Regions from separate parts of the Rhodoferax sp. P1_F3 genome, predicted to be linked through region 1. Evidence: predicted binding sites of a transcription regulator. Region 1 holds the regulator's gene; each other region holds the start of a gene.
What was found. The regulator sigma-54, encoded in region 1, starts transcription at its own class of promoters, with help from an activator protein. The targets are predictions, from matches to a motif close to TGGCANGNAANCTGCTTT.

Region 1 (5,527 bases):
AGGCCAAAGGCCCACAGCCCGGCACCGATTACCAGCCCGTGGACCCGCGCGCTCCGGTGGAAGCACCCGCTGGCAAGGTCGAAGTGGTGGAGTTCTTTTGGTACAGCTGCCCCCACTGCAATGCGTTCGAGCCCACGCTGCAAGCCTGGATTCCCAAGCTGCCCAAGGATGTGTCCTTCCGCCGTGTGCCCGTGGCCTTCCAGGATAGTTTTGTGCCCCAGCAGCGCCTGTACTACGCGCTCGAAGCCATGGGCCTGGTGGAGAAGCTGCACGCCAAGGTGTTTGCCGCCATCCACGTCGAGAAGCTGAACCTCAGCGGTGGCGACGCCATCGTCGAGTGGGTGGCCAAGCAGGGCGTGGACAAGGCCAAGTTTGTCGAGCAGTACGGTTCGTTCAGCGTGGCCACCAAGGCTACCAAGGCTGCCCAACTGCAAAACGCTTACAAGGTCGAAGGCGTGCCCGCCCTGGGCGTGGCAGGTCGCTTTTATACCGATGGCTCCATCGCCGGCAACATGCAGCGCGCGCTGCAGATCGTGGACGCGTTGATCGTCCAGGCGCGCACCGCTCGCTAAAAAACGCCCCTCTGCACGCGCCGCAGAGGGATCCCACAGGGCTAGAATGATTTGTCATTCAACCCCTTTGTGGAGAGTCTTCCCATGGCACACCCCAAGTACCGGCTGGTCACCCGCAGTGATTTTGATGGGCTGGTGTGCGCAGTCCTGCTCAACGAGCTGGACCTGATCGACGACATCAAGTTCGTCCACCCCAAAGACATGCAGGACGGCAAGGTGGAGGTGTCCGACCGCGACATCACCACCAACCTGCCGTACGTGCCGGGCGTGCACCTGGCCTTTGACCACCATGAGTCGGAGACGGTGCGCAACACCGGTGAGCGCCCCAACCACATCATCCTGCCCGATGCCGACTCGGCCGCGCGCGTGGTGTTTGACCACTATGGCGGCGCCAGCCGCTTCCCGGCGCGCTTCCACGACATGATGGAAGCGGTGGACAAGGGCGACTCGGCCCGCTTCAGCCACGACGAAATCATGGCCCCCACGGGATGGGTGCTGCTGAATTACCTGATGGATTCGCGCACCGGTCTGGGCCGCTTCCGCGAATTCCGCGTCAGCAACTACCAGCTGATGATGGATTTGATTCAGTACTGCCGCCACCACGGCATCGACGACATCCTGCAGCTGCCCGACGTGGTGGAGCGCGTGGAGCTGTATTTCGACCATGCCGCCAAGGCCAAGGAGCAACTGTTGCGTTGCTCCACCGTGCATGGCAACCTGTTGGTGCTGGACCTGCGCAACGAAGACACCATCTTTGCGGTGAACCGTTTCATGGTCTACGCGTTGTTCCCGCAGACCAATATCTCCATCCACGTGTTGTGGGGCTTGCAAAAGCAAAACACCGTGTTTGCCACCGGCAAATCCATCACCAACCGCACGTCGAAGACCAATATTGGCGACCTGATGCTCAGCTACGGCGGGGGTGGCCACGCCAATGCGGGCACCTGCCAAGTGGAGAACGACCGCGCAGCAGACGTGTTGCAGGCGCTGATCGCCAAAATTAACGCCGACGGCTGAGTCGGCCAGGGCGCGAAATGCGCAAAGCGCTCGGTACAATGGCCGAAGCGCTTTTGAGCAAGTTTCGTGCCTTTATGAAAAATACCCTTTTGTCGGTGTCCTTGTGGCTGGCTCTGTCCAGCGTGGTGGGGCACGCCTGGGCCGAAAAGGCCGACCGAAACAAGCCCATGAACGTGGAGGCCGACGCCCTGCGCTACGACGACGTCAAGCAGGTCAGCGTGTTCAGCGGCCATGTGGTGCTGACCAAGGGCAGCATCTTGATCCGTGGCGCCCAGATCGAGGTGCGCCAGGACCCCGATGGCTACCAGTACGGCCTGGTCACCGGCTCGACCGCCACGCCGGCGTTTTTCCGGCAAAAGCGCGAAGGCCTGGATGAATTCATTGAGGGCGACGGAGACACCATTGAATACGACGGCAAGGCCGACACCGTGCGCTTTGTCAAAAAAGCCCAGTTGCGCCGCCTGCGCGGGGCCACGCTGGCCGATGAGGTAACGGGCGCCGTCATCCTCTACGAAAACCTGACCGACAAATTCACTGTGGATGGTGCCCCCAAGACCGCTGCCGCCCCGGCCGGCCGTGTGCGCGCCATGCTGACGCCCAAACCCGAGGCCGAAGCTGCCCCTGCTGTGTCCCAACCCAGCCCGACCCTGCGCGCTACGCCACAACTTGAGAAGGCCGCCCAGTGAGCGAGCCCACCCAAGAAGCCCCGGACACCAGCACCGGGCGGCTGGAAGCCCGGCATTTGCAAAAGTCGTACGGCAAGCGCCAGGTGGTGAAGGACGTGTCGCTCACCGTGCGCACTGGCGAGGTGGTTGGCTTGCTAGGCCCCAACGGCGCGGGCAAAACCACGTCGTTCTACATGATCGTGGGCCTGCTGCGCGCCAGCGCGGGGGACATCACCATCGACGGCCATTCCATCGAGCACATGCCCATTCACCGCCGCGCGCGGCTGGGGCTGGGCTACCTGCCGCAAGAAGCCTCGATATTCCGTAAACTGAATGTGGAAGACAACGTGCGCGCCGTGCTAGAGCTGCAGCGCGACGACGCAGGCAACCCGCTCAAGTCGGCCGAGATTGAGGCACGCCTGACCGCGCTCTTGCAAGACCTGCGCGTGGAGCACCTGCGCGAGTCGCCCTCGCTGGCCCTGTCGGGCGGCGAGCGCCGCCGTGTGGAGATTGCGCGTGCGCTGGCCACGCGGCCGCGCTTCATCCTGCTGGACGAACCGTTTGCCGGCATCGACCCGATTGCGGTGATCGAGATCCAGCGCATCATCAACTTCCTCAAGGGCCGTGGCATCGGCGTGCTCATCACCGACCACAACGTGCGCGAGACCCTGGGCATCTGCGACCACGCCTACATCATCAGCGACGGCCATGTGCTGGCGCAGGGCACCCCCTCCGAGATCGTGAACAACGCCGATGTGCGCCGCGTCTATCTCGGTGAGCATTTCAAAATGTGATGAAGCAGGGCCTCTCGCTACGCGTCTCCCAACACCTGGCGCTCACGCCCCAGTTGCAGCAGTCCATCCGTCTGCTGCAGCTCTCCACGCTGGAGCTGAGCCAGGAGGTGGAGCAGATGCTGGACGAAAACCCCTTTCTGGAGCTGACCGAAGAGCGGGCCGAGCGCGAGGACTTCGGCCTGAACGCGGTGGACGCCACGGTGAGCGAGGGTGACCGCCTGTCCGAGAACAGCGAAGTCGATTACGCGCCCAACGCGGTGGCGGACTACGCCACCTCCACCAGCACCAGCAGCAATGACGAAGAAACCACGCCGCTGAGCAGCAGCGACGAGCCCAATTGGGAAGGCGATGGCACCACCGAGATGACGCCCGACGACGGCGAGTGGGGTGTGGATGCCAAGGCCCGGGCCAACAACCTGGGTGACGACGAAGAGAAAGACGCTACTGAGCTCGCGCGCTCGGCCGAGTCGCTGCAGACCTTTTTACACCGCCAGGCCCTGAGCCTGCGCACCAATGCCACCGACGCAGCCGCGCTGCGCTTCCTCATCGAATCGCTCAATGACGATGGCTACCTGGAAGACCCGCTGGAAGAGTTGGCGCGCAGCCTGAACCCTGGTGACGAAGAACAGTTGCAGGACCTGGTGCACCATTTCACCGTGGCGCTGGGCCTGCTGCACAGCCTGGAGCCTGTGGGCGTGGGGGCGCGGGACCTGGGCGAGTGCCTGCGCCTGCAAGTGGCTTACCTGCTGGCCCAGGCCGAGGAAGAGGGCGAGGACGAGCGCGCAGAGGTGCTGCAGGTGGCGCTGGGCATTTGTCGCCAACCCATGGACCTGCTGGCGCGGCGCGACATCAAGCGCCTGGTGCAGATGGGTGTGGGCAGCGACACCCTGGTGCGCGAAGCCATTGCGCTCATCGCGCGGCTGGAGCCCAAGCCCGGGCGCCGCTTTGTGGACGTGGAGCGCAACATCGTGGTGCCCGACGTGCTAGTGGTGGCGATTGGCAAGGCCGGCGGCATCCCCAAATTCCGCGTGCAGCTCAACCCCGAAGTGATGCCGCGCCTTAAGGTGCATGACATTTACGCCAATGTGCTGCGCAACCACCGCGGTGGCCGCGACGGTGCGGGCCACGCCGCGCTTCAGCAGCGTCTGCAAGAGGCACGCTGGTTCATCAAGAACATCCAGCAGCGTTTTGACACCATCCTGCGCGTGAGCACGGCCATCGTGGAGCGGCAGAAAAATTTCTTCACCCACGGCGAGCTGGCCATGCGTCCCCTGGTGCTGCGCGAGATTGCCGATGAGCTGGGCCTGCACGAATCCACCATCAGCCGCGTGACCACGGCCAAGTACATGGCCACGCCGTTTGGCACCTTCGAGCTCAAATACTTCTTCGGCTCGGGCCTGGGCACCGAGAGCGGTGGCAATGCCTCCAGCACCGCGGTGCGCGCGCTCATCAAGCAGTTCATTGCCTCCGAGAGCAGCAAGAAGCCCTTGAGCGACAACCAGATTTCCGACATGCTCAAGGAGCAGGGCATCGAATGCGCCCGGCGCACCGTGGCCAAATACCGCGAGGGCCTGAAGATCGCCCCCGCCTCACTCCGCAAAGCGCTATGAACCAACTGACCCTTTTTCTCCCCTGCGCCGCCGGCGTGGAGGAGTACCTGGCGCCGGAGATCTTGCAGATCACCGGTCTGCCGCCCGGCTGCGTGACCAAGCAGCGCGGCGGCGTGGCCGTGCGCACCTCGTTTGCGCACGCCATGTTGCTCAACCTGTACTGCCGCCTCTCGCAGCGCGTGCTGGTATTGGTGTCGTACACCGAATACCGCAGTGAACAAGACCTGTACCGTGCCGGCCTGCAAGTGCCATGGGAGCAGTGGTTTAGCCCGAAGGAAAGCATCAAGGTCGAGGTGACCGCGCAGCACAGCCCGCTGACCTCGCTGAACTTCGCTGCGCTCAAAGTCAAGGACGCCGTGTGCGACCGTTTCCGCGAAGTGGCGAATGGCGTGCGCCCCGACGTGAACACGCAGTGGCCCGATGTGCGCATCTATGCCCACCTGACCACCGACAGCTGCTCGCTCTACATCGACACCTCGGGCGAGCCGCTGTTCAAGCGCGGCTGGCGCGAGGACAAGGGCGACGCCCCGCTGAAAGAAACCTTGGCCGCCGCCATGATCGCCGCCAGCGGCTGGGCCTCGGGCGATGACGACCTGATGCCGCTGTACGACCCCTGCTGCGGCAGCGGCACGGTGGCCATTGAGGCCGCGCAGATTGCCTGCAACATCGCGGCGGGTTCGCTGCGCCGCTTTGCGTTTGAGAAATACCGGCCCTTCCGCAGCCAGGAATGGGCGGACATGAAGGCCGAGGCCGCCGCCAACGTGGTCAAGCCCGAACCGGGCCAGACCGCGCTGATCTACGGCAGCGATGTGTCGCACCGCATGGTGGACTTTGCCCAGCGCAATGCCCAGCGTGCCGGTGTGGCCGAT
Region 2 (5,527 bases), on a different contig from region 1:
TGGGTTTGGGCGGTGGGCTGGCCAGGTAATCGGCAGGCTGCGGGTGCAGCACTTCAAACTGCACACCATCCCACTCCCACTGCTGGCCAGCCTCGCAGCGCTGGGCCGTGCGCAACTGCTGCAGTGGGTGTTGCGGCTCAATCGAACTCAGCAACGCGGCTTGCGGCTGCATGGCCAGCACGGCCGCTGCGCCGCCTACGTGGTCGATGTCGCGGTGGCTCAGCACCACGGTATCCAGCGTTACATCCAGCGCCTTGAGTAGCGGCACCAGCACGCGGTGGCCCGCGTCGCTCTCCAGGCTGTAGCGCGGCCCGGCATCAAACAGCAGCGCGTGGTGGGCGGTGCGCACCAGCACCGCATTGCCCTGGCCAATGTCCGCCGCCAGCAGCTCAAACTGCCCTGCCGCTGGCAAGGCCGGGCTCCACAGCAGTGTGAGCAAGACCAACGGCACGCCCAGCGCCCGCATATGCCAGGGCGCAGGCAGCACCAGCAGCAAGCCACCCGCCACTGCTCCCAGCCCCAAGCCCAGCGGGGGCAAGGGCAACACCACGGCCGCACCCGGCAACACCGCCAACCAAGCCAGCCACTGCCACAGCAGCGCGACGGCCCACGAGGCCACATCCCACACGCCGGGCAGCAGCGCCCCCAGCAACGCCAGCGGCGTGACCACCAACGTGACCCAGGGAATCGCCAGCAAATTGGCCACCAGCCCCACGACGGAGAGCTGACCAAACAACAAAAGCGTCAACGGCGCGAGCGCCAGGGTAATGACCCACTGCTCTCGCAACATGGCCCACACCTTGGAGCCAAATCGACCGCTAGCCCCCGTATCTTCTGCGCGAGCAGCTCCTGAATCTGTAGCAAACAGCACACCCACCGCGACAAAGCTGAGCCAGAACCCAGGCTGCAACAGCGCCCACGGGTCCAGCGCCACCACGGCGGCACAGGCCAGCAGCCACACCAGCGGCCAGGGCCAACGCGCACCCGAGAGGCGCAGCAGCGCCACAGTGGCCAGCATCAGGCAGGTGCGCTGCGCGGGCACGCCCCAGCCGGCAAACACCGCATAGGCACAGGCCAGCAGCACACCACCCAGCAACGCGGCCGACGGAGCAGGTACCGCCAGACACAGGCGCCGTGAGCGCCGCCACAGCCAACCGGTGAGCCAGGCTGCACCCCAGGCGAACATCGTGATGTGGAGCCCGGAGATTGAGACCAGGTGACTGACGCCGGTGGCGCGGAACACATCCCAGTCGCTGCGGTCTACCGCCGCCTGGTCGCCCACCACCAGCGCGGCCATCAGTCCGGCGGAACGCTTGTCGGGCACAGTGGCCAAAATGCGGTCGCGCAGCGCCTGCCGCGCCAAGGCGACGGGGGCGCGCCAGGTTTGGCCCAGGCGTTGGGGCGGCACATCCTTGTCGCCAGCCCGCACATAGGCGGTGGCCTGCACGCCCTGCTCCCACAGCCAGAGCTCAAAGTCAAACCCATGGGGGTTGAGGCCACCGTGCGGCGCCTTGGGGCGCAGTGTCAGCTGCCAGCGCTCACCCGCCTGCACCTCGGCGGGCACGCGCTGCAGCCCGGCCTGTTCGCCCACCAGCGCATAGCCACCGGCGTACCAGCCCACGTCCATGCGCGCGGGCACCGCCACCGTCTGGCCATCCAGTTGCGCCTCTTCCACCGCCAGACGAAAGCGCAAACCCGCTTCCGAACGTTGCGGCATATCGGTCACCATGCCGGTGACGCGCAAATCACGCCCCTCCAGGTCGGGTGCCAGCGTGTGGCTGGCAAACGCCACGGCGCGCAGGCCGGTGGTGCCAAAGCCCAGTGCCATGCCGGTCAGTAACACCACGGCCGTGGCGAACACCAATGCTATTCTTTTAGGAGCTACCAGCGCATACGCAACGGGGGCTAGAAGCCCCAAAGCCACATAAACCCAGGCGGACCAGAGTTCGGACTGTTGCAACTGCCATGCAGTACCCAACACCGCACCCAATAGCGCCGCAAACACCGTGCGAGGCCAGGCGCTGGTAAGGGTGGCGGCAGAGAACATGGCCCCATGCTAACCCGGCCCTTCCCCGGTTTTAAGGCCTGCCCCAAGGCCTCCGAAGGCATGGCGCAGGACTTGCTTTGGAGAGCCTGTCAACATCGATTGTTAGTATGGTGTCGGTGCAGCCCTCGCTGCACAGGCTTCCCAGTGAGATTACCGAGAGACCGGCCCATGTCCATTCACGCAGCGCTGAACCACGTCACCCACTACACCTACGACCGTCTGGTCAATCTCGGTCCCCAGGTCATCCGCCTGCGCCCTGCCCCCCACTGCCGCAGCAAGGTGGTGTCGTATTCCCTCAAAGTCGAACCCGCCACCCACTTCATCAACTGGCAGCAAGACCCGTTTGCCAACTACCAAGGCCGCCTGGTGTTCCCCGAGAAGACCAAAGAGTTCAAGGTCACCGTGGACCTGGTGGTCGAGATGGCGGTCTACAACCCGTTTGACTTCTTCCTGGAACCCGAAGCGGAAGAATTTCCGTTCAAGTACACCCCCGAGCTCAAGCAAGAGCTGCTGCCCTACCTAGCCGCGGACCCGGTCACGCCCCTGGTGCAGGCCTACTTGGACAAGATTGACCGCACCAAGCGTCGCAGCGTCATCTTTCTGGTCGACCTCAACACCATGGTGCACAAGTCGGTGGACTACACCATCCGCATGGAACCCGGCGTGCAAACGCCGGAAGAAACGCTGGAGCTTGGCTCCGGCTCCTGCCGCGACTCGGCCTGGCTGCTGGTGCAGCTGCTGCGCAACTGCGGGCTGGCTGCGCGCTTTGTGTCGGGCTACCTGATCCAGCTCGCGCCCGATGTGAAATCGCTGGACGGCCCCAGCGGTACCGAGGTCGATTTCACCGACCTGCACGCCTGGTGCGAGGTGTATTTGCCCGGTGCCGGCTGGATTGGGCTGGACGCCACCAGCGGCCTGCTGGCCGGTGAAGGCCACATCCCCCTGGCCTGCACACCGCAGCCCAGCGGCGCGGCCCCCATCGAAGGCGGCGTAGATGAGAGCGAGGTGGAATTCAGCCACCACATGCAGGTCACCCGCATTTACGAATCCCCCCGCGTCACCAAGCCCTACACGCCCGAACAATGGGCCAGCGTGATGGCCTTGGGCGACAAGGTGGACGCCGAACTGGTGGCCGGCGACGTGCGCCTGACCATGGGCGGCGAACCTACCTTTGTGGCGGTAAACGACCGCGACGCCGCTGAGTGGAACACCGACGCCCTAGGCCCCACCAAGCGCGGCTTTGCCACCGAGCTGGTGCACAAGCTGCGCGACGAATACGGCCAGGGCGGCTTTCTGCACTTTGGCCAGGGCAAGTGGTACCCCGGCGAGCAGTTGCCCCGCTGGGCGCTGAACATCTACTGGCGCGCCGACAAACAGCGCGTGTGGAACAACCCCGCGCTGTTCACCGACGAGCGCAAGCCCACCCACTACACCGCTGAAGACGCGGGCTACTTCATCCGCACGCTGGCCGGCAAGCTGGGCCTGACCGACAAGTACGTGCAGGCCGGCTACGAGGACACCTGGTACTACCTGTGGCGCGAACGCCGCCTGCCAGTCAATGTGGACCCCTTCAACGCCAAGCTGGACGACGAGATGGAACGCGCCCGTCTGCGCCGCGTGTTCGAGCAAAAACTCGACTCCGCCGTGGGCTACGTGCTGCCGCTGAAGGTGGCGGACTCTGCGGGCCTGAACCCCTCGCTGGCCGGCCCCATGTGGACCACGGGCCCCTGGTTCTTCCGCGACGAACGCATGTACCTCATGCCCGGCGACTCGCCCATGGGCCTGCGCCTGCCGCTGGACTCGCTGCCCTGGGTCAGCGAGGGCGACTACCCCTACATGGTGGAGCGCGACCCTACGGTAGAGCGCGGTGCGCTGCCACAGCACTCGGCGTTTGCCGCGCGCTATGCACCCGCCGTCAAGGTGTCAGTCCCCGCCAACGGCGCGGGCAGCGTATCGCCCACCGGCCTGCCTTACCTGGCCGGCAACTTGGCCACGCCAGAGGCCAGCCGCAAGCTGCAAACCCCGGCCGGCGCAAGCCGCACCGGCGACAGCAGCGTTGCCACTAATGCCCAAACCGCCCTGCAGCCCGAACCCGCCCGCTACGCCCAGGTACCCAGCCGCTTTGAGTCGGCCCACTGGATCACGCGCACCGCGCTGTGCGTGGAAGTGCGCGACCCGCGCCGCGCCAGCGGCCCCAAGGCCGAGGCCGTGGGCGAAAAATCCGGCGTGCTGTACATCTTCATGCCGCCGCTGGAACGTCTGGAGGACTACCTGGACCTGCTGGCCGCTATCGAAGCCACGGCCACCGAACTGAAAATGCAGATCGTGCTGGAGGGCTACCCGCCCCCGCGCGACCCGCGCCTCAAACTGCTGCAGGTCACCCCCGACCCCGGTGTCATCGAGGTCAACGTCCACCCGGTCACCAACTGGAAGGAGCTGGTCTACAACACCGAGTTTTTGTACAACGCGGCGTTCGAGTCGCGCCTGTCGGCCGAGAAGTTTATGACCGATGGCCGCCACACCGGCACGGGCGGCGGCAACCACTTCGTGATGGGTGGCGCCACGCCGGCGGACAGCCCGTTCTTGCGCAAGCCCGAACTGCTGGCCAGCCTGCTGCTGTACTGGCACAACCACCCGTCGCTCAGCTATTTGTTCAGCGGCATGTTTGTCGGCCCCACCAGCCAGGCCCCACGCGTGGATGAGGCGCGCAACGACCAGCTCTACGAGCTGGAAATTGCCATCGAGCAGATCTACAAAAACCGCGAGCTGTATGGCCAGACCATGCCGCCCTGGCTGGTGGACCGCACCTTGCGCAACATCCTCATCGATGTGACCGGCAACACCCACCGCAGCGAGTTCTCCATCGACAAGATGTACTCGCCCGACTCGGCCACGGGTCGCCTGGGTCTGCTGGAGCTGCGCGCGTTCGAGATGCCACCGCACCCGCACATGAGCAGCGTGCAACAGCTCTTGCTGCGTGCGCTGGTAGCCCGCTTCTGGAAGACGCCGTACAAGGCCCCGGTGACCCGTTGGGGCACCGAGCTGCACGACCGCTTCATGCTGCCCACCTTCATCAAAATGGACTTTGACGACGTGATGGCCGACATGAACATGGCGGGCTACGCGTTCGATTCCAGCTGGTTTGCGCCGCACTACGAGTTCCGCTTCCCCCTCATTGGCGCGGTCAAGTCGGCCGGCGTGGAACTCACGCTGCGCAACGCGCTGGAACCCTGGCATGTGATGGGCGAAGAAAGCTCGGCCGGTGGCACCGCACGCTATGTGGATTCGAGCCTGGAGCGCATCGAGGTGAGCGTGACCGGCCTGAACGAAAGCCGCTACGTGGTCACCTGCAACGGCCAAGCCCTGCCCATGCAGAGTACCGGCACGGTGGGCGAGTTTGTCGCCGCGGTGCGCTACAAGGCCTGGAACCCGCCCAGCAGCCTGCACCCCACCATTGGCATGCACGCCCCGCTGACGTTT
Region 3 (5,527 bases), on a different contig from region 1:
TCATCCACCATGAGCTGCGAATAGGCCTCGGTAGCCGCCAGCACCTTGAGTTGGCCTTCGGTGGAGTTGGCGGTGTAGGCCGATACGCGGCTGGCGCACAGGCCTTCGCCGTTCAGGTCCAGCAGAAAGTTCACCTGTTCTAGCACTGCCGAGGCAAAGCCGCGCAGGTTGCGCGAATCGCAGACCTGGCTGATGGCCTCGATGGAGCGACGCAGCCCCAGGCGGGCGTGTTCGATGCGCATGAGGTCGCGGTAGGCGCGCAGGCCGGCGTAAAACACGGTGATCAGCTTGCGCCGCGTGAGGTCGGTTTTTTCCTTGTAGTCGTTGATGTCGTAGTCGCGGATCACCTGCTCTTCGGGCGCCTGGCCGGGCTGGCCGGTGCGCAGAATGATGCGCACATTCAGGTTGCCCAGCTCTTCGCGGATGTAGCGCGCCAACTCCAGCCCGGCGTGTTCGGATTCCATCACCACGTCCAACAGGATCAGCGCGATGTCGCCGCGCGTGGCCAGTACGGCGCGGGCTTCGGTGGCGCTGTAGCAGTGGGTGAACTCCAGTCGGCGGCCGTCCATCTCAAAGTCTGACATCACCAGCTTGGTGACTTCGTGCACCGCGGGTTCGTCGTCCACCACCAGAACCTGCCAGGCGGGCAATCCCTTGCGGGCGATGGGTTCTGCTTGCTCGTCACTAAACACCAGATCATCAGACATGTGTCGGTTGCTCGCTAAGAGGTGGGTGGGCAAAGTTTAAATCGGATTGTGGCTGCGATACTACGGTTCATGCAGCTTCAGGAAATACTCTATTCACAGGGCTTTGGCACACGCCGGGTGTGCGCCGGTTTGATCCAGCAGGGTCTGGTGCAGGTTTATATGCCAAATGAGCCTATAGCCCCCGTCGTCATTGCGCAAGCAGCTACTGAATTTGTAGCAGAAGGGCTGCGCTTCCGGGTGCAAGGCGTGGAGTGGCAGTACTTCGAGAAGGCCTACATCGTGCTCCACAAGCCAGCGGGCACCGAGTGCTCACAAAAGCCTTCTACCTACCCCAGCATCTACACGCTGCTGCCGTCCCCATTGCGCACGCGCCCACAAAAAGCTGCGGTGCAGGGCGTGCAAGCCGTGGGGCGGTTGGACCAGGACACCACGGGCATGCTGCTGCTCACCGATGACGGCAAGTTCATCCACAAAATGAGCTCGCCACGCCACCATGTGCCCAAGGTGTATGACGTAACGGTGAAGCACCCGCTGGACGACAAGCAGGTGCAAAAGCTGCTGGCCGGTGTGGTGCTGGACGATGACCCGGCGCCCGTGCGCGCTGCTGCCTGCGAGGCGGTGGGTGAATTTCATTTACGACTCACGCTGACCGAAGGCAAGTACCACCAGGTCAAGCGCATGGTCGCCGCGGTCAGCAATCGGGTGGAGGGGCTGCACCGGTCGAAGATTGGCGGCATGCCGCTGCCGGCGGACTTGGCGCCTGGCCAGTGGCGCTGGCTCAGCGCCGAAGAGCTGGTTGCCGTGCAGGCGGCGGGCTAGGGCCATGAACGCCATGCTCGATGCGTTTTGGCGGTCGGTGGCGTACTGCCTACACCCGCGGGTGATTGGCCTGTCGCTGCTGCCGCTGGTGCTAATGGTCGGGCTGATCGCGGGGCTGGGCTACTTTTTCATGGACGCAGCCCTGGCCGCCGTGCAGAACATGCTGGAGTCGTCTGACTTGCTCAACAGCCTGTGGGCTTGGCTGGAGTCGGCGGGCGCGGGCAAGCTCAAGACCGTGCTGGTGCCGCTGATCGTGATCACCGTGGCCACGCCCTTGATCGTGATGGCCTGCCTGCTGCTGGTCGCCATGCTGATGACGCCGCTGATGGTGCGCCTGGTGACCCGGCGCCGCTTTCCGCTGCTGGAGCGTACCGGTGGCGCTTCGTACGCTTTCAGCATCGTCTGGGCGCTGGGCTCCACAGTCTTGGCCTTGTCGGCCATGGTGCTGTCCGCGCCGCTGTGGTTCGTGCCACCGCTGGTGCTGATCCTTCCGCCGCTGATCTGGGGCTGGCTGACCTACCGCGTGATGGCGTTTGATGCCCTGGCTGACCACGCCACGGCCGAAGAGCGCCACACCCTGTTTCAGCGCCACCGCTGGTGGCTGCTGGGCATGGGGGTGTTTGCGGGCTACCTGGGCGCGGCGCCCAGCTTGATCTGGTCGGTGGGCTTTGTGGCCGTGGCGATGGCGCCGTTCCTGATCCCTATTTCCATCTGGCTGTACACCCTGGTGTTCGCCTTTGCGTCGCTGTGGTTTGCGCACTACTGCCTGGCTGCGCTGCATCAGCTGCGCTGGGAGCGCGCCCAGTTACCGCCCGTGCCGCCTGCGCCACCCCCATCCCCTGCACTTGAATTGCCTGCGAATCCTCTGGAGCTAGCATGAACGTTGGTTTGGTCATCATTGGAGACGAAATCCTGTCGGGCAAGCGCGCCGACAAACACCTGTCCAAAGCCATCGAGCTGCTTGGCGAACGGGGCCTGCAACTGGCCTATGCAGACTATGTGGGTGATGACCCCGAGCGCATCACCCAGACGCTGCAGCGTGCGTTTGCCTCGGGCGACGTGGTGTTCTCGTTCGGCGGTATCGGTGCCACGCCGGACGACCACACGCGCCAGTGCGCGGCGCGCGCCTTAGGCGTGCCGCTGGAGCTGCACCCGGAGGCCGAGCAGCTGATCCGCGAGCGTATGCAGGACGTGGCCATGGAACAGGGCCTGCCCTACGAACCCGACCGGGCTGACAACGTGCACCGCCTGAACATGGGTATGTTTCCGCGGGGCGCGGCCATTATTCCCAACCCGTACAACAAGATTCCAGGCTTCTTTTGTCGAGGAGGTGGCGGGCTGAGCGCCGCCGGGCCGTTCCAAGGCGCGAGCCCCCCCTCGGGGGGCAGCGACCCACACGTAGTGGGGGAGCGTGGGGGGATCTATTTCGTGCCCGGCTTTCCGGTCATGGCTTGGCCCATGGTGGCGTGGGTGCTGGACCAGCAGTACGCCCATTTGCACCGCAGACACGGTTGGCTAGAGCGTTCCGTGGTCGTTTTTGGTGCCATGGAGTCGACTTTGACGCCGCTGATGGAGGCGCTGGAACAGCGCCATGCAGTCAAGGTGTTTAGCCTACCCAGTGTGGACCACCCGGAGTGGGGGCGCCATATCGAGCTGGGCGTCAAGGGGGAACCAGACGCTGTGGGGCTTGCGTATGCGGGCTTGCTGGAAGGTCTGAAGGCACTGCAAATGGCGTTGGGCCCAGAATTGGTGCGAAGCTGAATTCGCACAATACCGGTGCGCAAATGATTTGCACTAAATTGGTGCAATCGTGCTGCCGATAGAAGTTACATGGGCGCATCTTTGCGGTGCGCCCCCCTAAAACTCCGGTTTCTCGAGGCAGAATATGGCGGTTTCTCTAAATTGCCCGGCCAGCGGTTTTTGGCACAAAAGCTGCATTGAAGACGGGGCAATTCTTTTTTACAACCGTGCAACAGGAGTATTTGATGGCCAAGACCGTCGCAGACGTGATGAAGATGGTGAAAGAGAACGAAGTCAAATTTGTTGACTTCCGTTTCACCGATACCCGCGGTAAGCAGCAGCACACCACCGTGCCTGTCTCGCATTTCGACGAAGACAAGTTCACCTCCGGCCACGCATTCGACGGTTCTTCCATCGCCGGCTGGAAGGGCATCGAAGCTTCCGACATGTTGTTGATGCCCGATCCCAACACGGCCAACATCGACCCCTTCTTTGAAGAAACCACCATCATCATGAACTGTGATGTGGTGGAGCCTGCCGACGGCAAGTCTTACGACCGCGACCCACGTTCCATCGCCAAGCGCGCTGAAGCCTACCTGAAGGCCTCTGGCATTGGTGACGCAGCCTACTTCGGTCCAGAGCCAGAATTCTTCATCTTTGATGGCGTTCGCTGGAGCACCGACTCCAACAACACCTTCTACGAAATCGACGAGTACGAAGCTCCCTGGAACACCGGAACCAAACTCGAAGGCGGCAACCGCGGCCACCGTCCCACGGTCAAGGGCGGTTACTTCCCCGTGCCTCCTGTCGACAGCACGCAAGACATGCGCGCCGAGATGTCCCTGATTCTCGAATCCCTGGGCATCCCCGTCGAAGTGTTCCACCACGAAGTGGCAGGCGCTGGGCAGAACGAAATCGGTACCCGTTTCTCCACCCTGGTGGAACGCGCTGACTGGACCATGCTGCAAAAGTACGTGGTGCACAACGTGGCCAACGCCTACGGCAAGACGGCTACCTTCATGCCCAAGCCCTACCACGGTGACAACGGTTCCGGCATGCACGTGCACCAGTCGGTGTGGAAAGACGGCAAGAACCTGTTTGCTGGCGACGGCTATGCCGGTCTGTCCGACTTCGCGCTGTACTACATCGGCGGCATCATCAAGCACGCACGTGCCCTGAACGCCATCACCAACCCCGGCACCAACAGCTACAAGCGCCTGGTTCCTCACTTCGAAGCACCGGTCAAGCTGGCGTACTCTGCCAAGAACCGTTCCGCTTCCATTCGCATTCCGTTTGTGGCGAACCCCAAGGGCCGTCGCGTGGAAGCCCGCTTCCCCGATCCATTGATGAACCCTTACCTGGGCTTCTCCGCCTTGTTGATGGCGGGTCTGGATGGCGTGGAAAACAAGATCCACCCCGGCGAGGCCGCATCGAAGGATCTGTACCATCTGCCTCCCGAGGAAGATGCCAAGGTGCCAACCGTGTGCCACAGCCTGGACCAAGCGCTGGAATGCCTGGACAAGGACCGCGGCTTCCTGACCAAGGGCGGCGTGTTCACTGACTCCATGATCGATGCGTACATCGATTTGAAGATGCAGGAAGTGACCCGTTACCGCATGTCGGTACACCCTGTCGAATTCGACATGTACTACTCCCTGTGATTTCTGCTGCCCCTGTGGCAGTGTTTTCCTGAAAAAGGACGGCGTAAGCCGTCCTTTTTTTTGCAAACATGGCGGTGTAGATTCAGGTCCAATTGGCAGGGATACTGTGGCGGTTTTGTTTTTAGGCACTTTTTGGCGCATACTGAATCCACCGCCAGGCACTCTGTTAGCGCGGACACAGCATGAACACCCATTTTTTGATTTCTTTGATAGCCCTTGGCTCGCTCTCCGGTGCGTTTGCACAGGAGCGCATCTACCGTTGCGGCAACGAGTACACCAACACTGTGTCCGAGGCCCAGGCGAAAAACTGCAAACTGATTTCTGGTGGCAATGTCACCGTGGTCCAGGCCCAAAAGCCTGGTACCAAAGTCGCATCTGCCAGCCAAAGCGGGTCGCGCGTGGACTCACCCGACCAGCGTGCCAAGGATTCCGATGCGCGCCTGATCCTGGAAGCTGAACTCAAGAAGGCCGAGGCCAAGCAGATCGAGCTGGTCAAGGAGTACAACAACGGTGAACCCGAAAAGTTGGGCCCCGAGACCCGCAACCACCAGAAGTACCTGGACCGCGTGGCCGAGCTCAAGGCCGCCATCGCCCGCAATG
Region 4 (5,527 bases), on a different contig from region 1:
CGCCATGGGTGCGTTTAGCGGGCGGCTTGCGCCGCGCTCCAGCGCCAGCAGGAATTCTTCGGCTGTTTCAAATCGCTGGCGCTGGTCGCGGGCCACGGCTTTTTGCAGCACGTGGTCCAGCCAGATGGGCACCTCGGGGTTGTGGCGACTGGGGGGCGTGGGGTCGCGGTAGTAGCGACCCACCTGGTAGGGCAGCACATCGCCATAGGGCAGTTTGCCGGTGAGCAGCTGGTAGAGCGTCACGCCCAGCGCAAACAAATCGCTCTGTGCATTGGGAAGTTGGGCTTCGCCGTCCTCCGCTTCCGTCTTGCCATTGCCGGCCTTGGTGCGAAAGCCCCATTGCTCGGGATTCACATAGCTGGGCGTGCCCGCGTGCAGCGCCCGCATGGCGGCGGGTTCACGCCCGCTCAGGGCTACCCCCAGGTCCAGCACGCGCAGCACGCCGTCGTCACCCAGGTGGAGGTTGGCGGGCTTGATGTCGCGGTGCACCACGCCCTGCCGGTGCAGGCGCGCCAGCCCCTTGAGTGCCTGCATGGTGTAGCCCAGCGCCACGGCCGGCGCCACGCGTGTGTGGTGGTCCAGCTGCTGCTGCAGGGTCTCCCCGCCATGCCAGTCATACAGCACATAAAACGCCGAACGCTCACGGCCATTGGGCAAGCGCTCGTGCACGGCCACCAGGTGGTCCGCTGCGCGAGATGAATGCATGCGCAGCGCCAGCCACGCCTCATGGGCCAGCATGGCGCGCTCTTCCTGGTCGTGGGCGCGGGCGGTGTTCAGGGTCTTGAGGGCGTACAGCGTCTGCGTCACCGGGTCACGCACCTGGTACAGCACATTGATGCCGTTGTCTGCAATGGGCGCCGTCACGGCAAAACCGTCCAGCGTGTCGCCGACTTTCAGCTTTGCGGGTATGGGCAAGGCCTCGGCCCGGCGGTTGGCATCGGCCAGCGTGGCCTCCAGCAGGCCCTGCACGCGCACCACCATGGCGGACACGTTGTCGTTGCTGCCCCGGGTCAGCGCCAGGTCCACCAGCTTCTGGGCGGCCTCACGCGCGTCGGCCATGGCCGCATATTCGGGCAGGCGGCGGGCCGCCACTTCGCCGTGCACACCATCGGTGAGCAGAATGAACACATCGCCCACCTGCAGGTCGCCCTGCAGGTAGTCCACCACCAGGTGGTCTTCGGCCCCGACGGAGCGCAGCAGCTGGTGTTTGAGGTCCGGGTGGTTGACCACATGGTCTTGCGTGAGCTGGGTGGCCTTGCCGTCGCGCACCAGGTAGCAGCGCGCATCCCCCACATGGGCCAGCGTGTACGAATGGCCGCGCAACACCAGTGCGGTCAGCGTGGTCAGGCCCATGGCAGGCTGACGGCGCCGGTTGATGCCACACAGCCAGGCGTTTTGCGCAGCGATGATGCGGTCCAGGGCGACGGTCGTGTCCCAGGTCTCGGCGGTGCCAAAGTAGTCGCGCACCAGGCTGGTCACCGTGGTCTGCGCAGCCTCGCGGCCCATGCCACCAGCGCTAACGCCGTCGGCAATGGCAACGATGGAGCCCATATCCTCTTGCCCGGGGGTGGGCAACATGGCGGCGCAGAAGTCTTCGTTAAGAGGTTTGCGCCCGGCCAGGGATGCAAAGCCAATGTCTATGTCAAAAGCCATGCACCAAGATAAGCAATTTCAGTGCCGAATGTTGCTGCAACGCACCAAAATCGTGCGGGTTAACCCTAGACCCTTGCCTCATCCCAGCAGCATTTGCATGCTGTGTTCGTAGTGGCCCGACAGCTGCTCGAACAGGCCCAGCAAGGTTTCGCTGCCCGCCGCCAGATCTTCCAGCCGGGCGCCGCGCTTGGCAGGACTGAGGCGCTGGGCGTCTTGGGCCGCGGCCACCATCTGCAGCCACGCCACGCCTGCAGCACCCAGGGCCTCATGGATGGCGGGGGTGCTCAGGGGCAGGCCATTCAGGTAGGTGAGCGCTTTTTCAAATTCCTGCTGGGCAGCGCGCATGCCGGCCTGAGCCAGCTCCACCGCCATGCCCTCGCCTTCCAGCGCCAACAGCGCGTACTTGCCGAAGCGCTGCGACAGCATGCGCTGGCGCCCCGCCAGGTTCAGCACCTGCAGCGGTGCGGCGGCGCCCGAGCTTTCCAGGCTGGCCGTCAGGCGCTCAGCGCCCAACAGCAAGGCCTCGGCCTCGCGCTCCACCACGTCAGTGCCACCTGCGGCCAACGCGGCCTTCAGCAGCTCCCAGGTGTGGGCCACCTGCGCCAGCAAATCGCCATAGGTGGGCTGCGACAGGTTTTTGCGCAACAGCGCAAAGTTGCTGTCCACCCACAGCACCGAGTCCTGCAGCAGGGCAGTGTGGTGCACGGCCTGGACCTGTGCAGCCTGCAGCAGGTGCAACTTGACCAAGCGCTGCGACAACATGCGCAGTTGGCCCGAGCGGTTCACCACCTCGGCAAAGTGGGCCGACTGGATGATGTGCTGCGACAGCTGGCCCATGCGCTGGTTGGAACTCATGGCGGCCGAGCGCAGGGTGCGGAAGGCGTCATCGTCCGACAGGCTCTGGGCCCGCATCAGAATGCCCTTAGCCCTGTCCACCGCCTTGCGCTCCTCGAAGCGGGTGGCCAGTTCTTCATAGGCTTGGCGCTGTTGCTCGGCCTTTTGAAACCGTGCCTGTGCCAGATGGATGAGCGGGCGCAGCCGGTTGGCCCCATAGCCGTTCACCACATAGGCATGCACGCCGCACTCGGTGGCCTGCTCGATATGGCTGGCATCACTGTCATTCGTGAACACGATCAACGGGCGTGGCACGGTTTGCCCCACCACTTGCAGCGCCTGGAACCACGCGCTGGTGGGCAACGGCACGTCGCAAACCACCACATCTGGTGCGTGCAGCACCACGCCCTGCACCAACTTGCTGCAATCGTCGACCGTGGCCAGCACCGAAATGCCCACCGCCTGCAGGTCGGCGGCCAGCGTGGGCGCGGTCATTTGGCGGGTGGAGCAAAGCAGGACGGAAATCATAAAAAATCAGGTTTAGCCAGGAACAGCGGGGCTCACAAGCGATTCAGGGTCACGCAATTCGCGCACCAGACCCACGGCAAACAGGGCCGATGCAGACAAGTTCCGATCATATGGCACAGCTCTTGCATTAGCTGAGCCGGGCGCAACGACGCGCTCAAACGAGATGACAGCCATGCCGGTTCTGCGCACAACGAAGTCGCGCAGTCGCAGTCTGTCCAACGCCAGTGCTTGCTGGTGCGCCTTTGCATAAGGCGCGGATCTCCTCTACCCCCTAATTTCTGGCATGTGGCCCCGCCACATCCGCTTGAGTCTTCTCGTCCTTGGAGTGGCTACTATGAAAAAATCGAAACTGGTAATGATTGGCAACGGCATGGCCGGCGTGCGCACCATTGAGGAATTGCTCAAGGTGGCCCCGGACCTGTACGACATCACCGTCTTTGGTGCCGAGCCCCACCCCAACTACAACCGCATCTTGCTGAGCCCGGTGCTGGCTGGCGAGCAGACGCTGGACGAGATCGTGCTGAACTCCTTTGAGTGGTACACCGAGAACAACATCACGCTGCACGCTGGCAAAAAAGTGGTGGAAGTGGACCGTGTCAAACGCATCGTCAAGGCGTCGGACGGCACTGAGGCCGAATACGACCGCCTGCTGATCTGCACTGGCTCCAACCCTTTCATCCTGCCCATCCCCGGCAAAGACCTGGAAGGCGTGATCGCCTACCGCGACATTGCCGACACCAACGCGATGATCGACGCGGCCACCAAGTACAAGCACGCCGTCGTCATCGGTGGTGGCCTGTTGGGTCTGGAAGCGGCCAACGGCCTGATGCTGCGCGGCATGACCGTGAGCGTGGTGCACGTGATGCCGACGCTGATGGAGCGCCAGCTGGACACCGTGGCCGGTGGCCTGCTGCGCAAGTCGCTGGAAGAGCGTGGCCTGCAGTTCCTGATGGGCGCTCAGACCCAGGAGCTGGTGGGTGGTGAAGATGGCCGCGTGAAGAGCATCAAGTTCAAGGACGGCACCGAAGTACCGGCCGACCTGGTGGTGATGGCTGTGGGCATTCGCCCCAACACCGAGCTGGCCTCCAGCATGCGCCTGCATGTGGACCGCGGCATTGTGGTGACCGACACCATGCAAACCGTGACCGACGCCCGCATCTACAGCGTGGGCGAATGCGCAGCCCACCGCGGCATTGCCTATGGCCTGGTGGCCCCGTTGTTTGAGCAGGCCAAAGTGGCCGCCAACCACCTGGCCATGTACGGCATTGGCCGCTACACCGGCTCGCTCACCTCCACCAAGCTGAAGGTGACAGGCATTGATCTGTTCTCGGCCGGCGACTTCACGGGCGGCGACGGCACCGAAGAAATCGTGATGAGCGACCCCTTTGGCGGCGTCTACAAAAAGCTGGTGATCAAGAATGACAAGCTGGTGGGCGCCTGCATGTACGGCGACACCGTGGACGGCAGCTGGTACTTCAAGCTGCTGCGCGACGGCCGCAGCATTGCCGATATCCGCGACAAGCTGATGTTTGGCGAGAGCGGCTCCAACATCGGTGACGTAGGCCACCAGGGCCAGAACAAAGCCGCCGCCATGGCCGACAGCGATGAGGTCTGCGGCTGCAATGGCGTGAACAAGGGCACCATCTGCAAGGCCATCCGCGAGAAAGGCCTGTTCACGCTGGACGAGGTCAAGAAGCACACCAAGGCCAGCGCATCCTGCGGCTCCTGCACCGGCTTGGTGGAGCAAATCATCATGTTCACCGCCGGTGGCGACTACTCCGCCACGCCCAAGACCAAGGCCATGTGCGGCTGTACCGACCATGGCCACCAGGCCGTGCGCGACGCCATCGTGAAGGAAAAATACCTCACCATCGCGCAAGTGCAACAGGGCATGGGCTGGAAGACTCCCAACGGCTGCTCCAGCTGCCGCCCTGCGCTGAACTACTACCTGATCAGCAGCTGGCCCAAAGAAGCCAAGGACGACCCACAAAGCCGCTTCATCAACGAACGCAGCCACGCCAACATCCAGAAGGACGGCACCTACTCCGTCATCCCGCGCATGTGGGGCGGCGAGACCACGGCCGACGAGCTGCGCCGCATTGCCGATGCTGCCGACAAGTACAAGGTGCCCACCATCAAGGTCACCGGTGGCCAGCGCATCGACTTGCTGGGCGTGAAGAAGGAAGACTTGGTCGGTATCTGGAAAGACATCGGCATGCCCTCCGGCCACGCCTACGCCAAGGCACTGCGCACGGTGAAGACGTGTGTGGGATCTGAGTGGTGCCGCATGGGCACGCAAGACAGCACGCAAATGGGCAAGGACCTGGAGCGCGCGATGTGGCGCATGTATGCACCGCACAAGGTGAAGTTCGCCGTCTCCGGCTGCCCGCGCAACTGCGCCGAGGCTGGCATCAAGGACGTGGGCGTGATCGGTGTGGACAGCGGCTGGGAAATGTATGTGGCCGGCAACGGCGGCATCAAGACCGAGGTGGCGCACTTCCTGGTGAAGGTG

Region 2: AC1DZ5_RS05950 (transglutaminase family protein) is a predicted target of sigma-54. The motif match lies at 2,109-2,126, and genes of this name have one in related genera.
Region 3: glnA (type I glutamate--ammonia ligase) is a predicted target of sigma-54. The motif match lies at 3,448-3,465, and genes of this name have one in related genera.
Region 4: nirB (nitrite reductase large subunit NirB) is a predicted target of sigma-54. The motif match lies at 3,127-3,144, and genes of this name have one in related genera.

Annotation. Positions count from the first base shown of each region.
Region 1 covers NZ_JBFUBO010000008.1:185,598-191,124, forward strand. The annotation lists gene AC1DZ5_RS14815 (thiol:disulfide interchange protein DsbA/DsbL) at 1-572, shown strand, start outside; gene AC1DZ5_RS14820 (exopolyphosphatase) at 657-1,589, shown strand; gene lptA (lipopolysaccharide transport periplasmic protein LptA) at 1,664-2,275, shown strand; gene lptB (LPS export ABC transporter ATP-binding protein) at 2,272-3,048, shown strand; gene rpoN (RNA polymerase factor sigma-54) at 3,048-4,658, shown strand; gene AC1DZ5_RS14840 (THUMP domain-containing class I SAM-dependent RNA methyltransferase) at 4,655-5,527, shown strand, end outside.
Region 2 covers NZ_JBFUBO010000003.1:9,930-15,456, reverse strand. The annotation lists gene AC1DZ5_RS05955 (ComEC/Rec2 family competence protein) at 1-2,047, opposite strand, end outside; gene AC1DZ5_RS05950 (transglutaminase family protein) at 2,216-5,527, shown strand, end outside.
Region 3 covers NZ_JBFUBO010000006.1:36,096-41,622, forward strand. The annotation lists gene AC1DZ5_RS10985 (DUF3369 domain-containing protein) at 1-707, opposite strand, end outside; gene AC1DZ5_RS10990 (16S rRNA pseudouridine(516) synthase) at 777-1,526, shown strand; gene AC1DZ5_RS10995 (EI24 domain-containing protein) at 1,531-2,406, shown strand; gene AC1DZ5_RS11000 (competence/damage-inducible protein A) at 2,403-3,287, shown strand; gene glnA (type I glutamate--ammonia ligase) at 3,512-4,927, shown strand; gene AC1DZ5_RS11010 (hypothetical protein) at 5,110-5,527, shown strand, end outside.
Region 4 covers NZ_JBFUBO010000012.1:12,867-18,393, reverse strand. The annotation lists gene AC1DZ5_RS17735 (bifunctional protein-serine/threonine kinase/phosphatase) at 1-1,653, opposite strand, end outside; gene AC1DZ5_RS17730 (ANTAR domain-containing protein) at 1,732-2,982, opposite strand; gene nirB (nitrite reductase large subunit NirB) at 3,350-5,527, shown strand, end outside.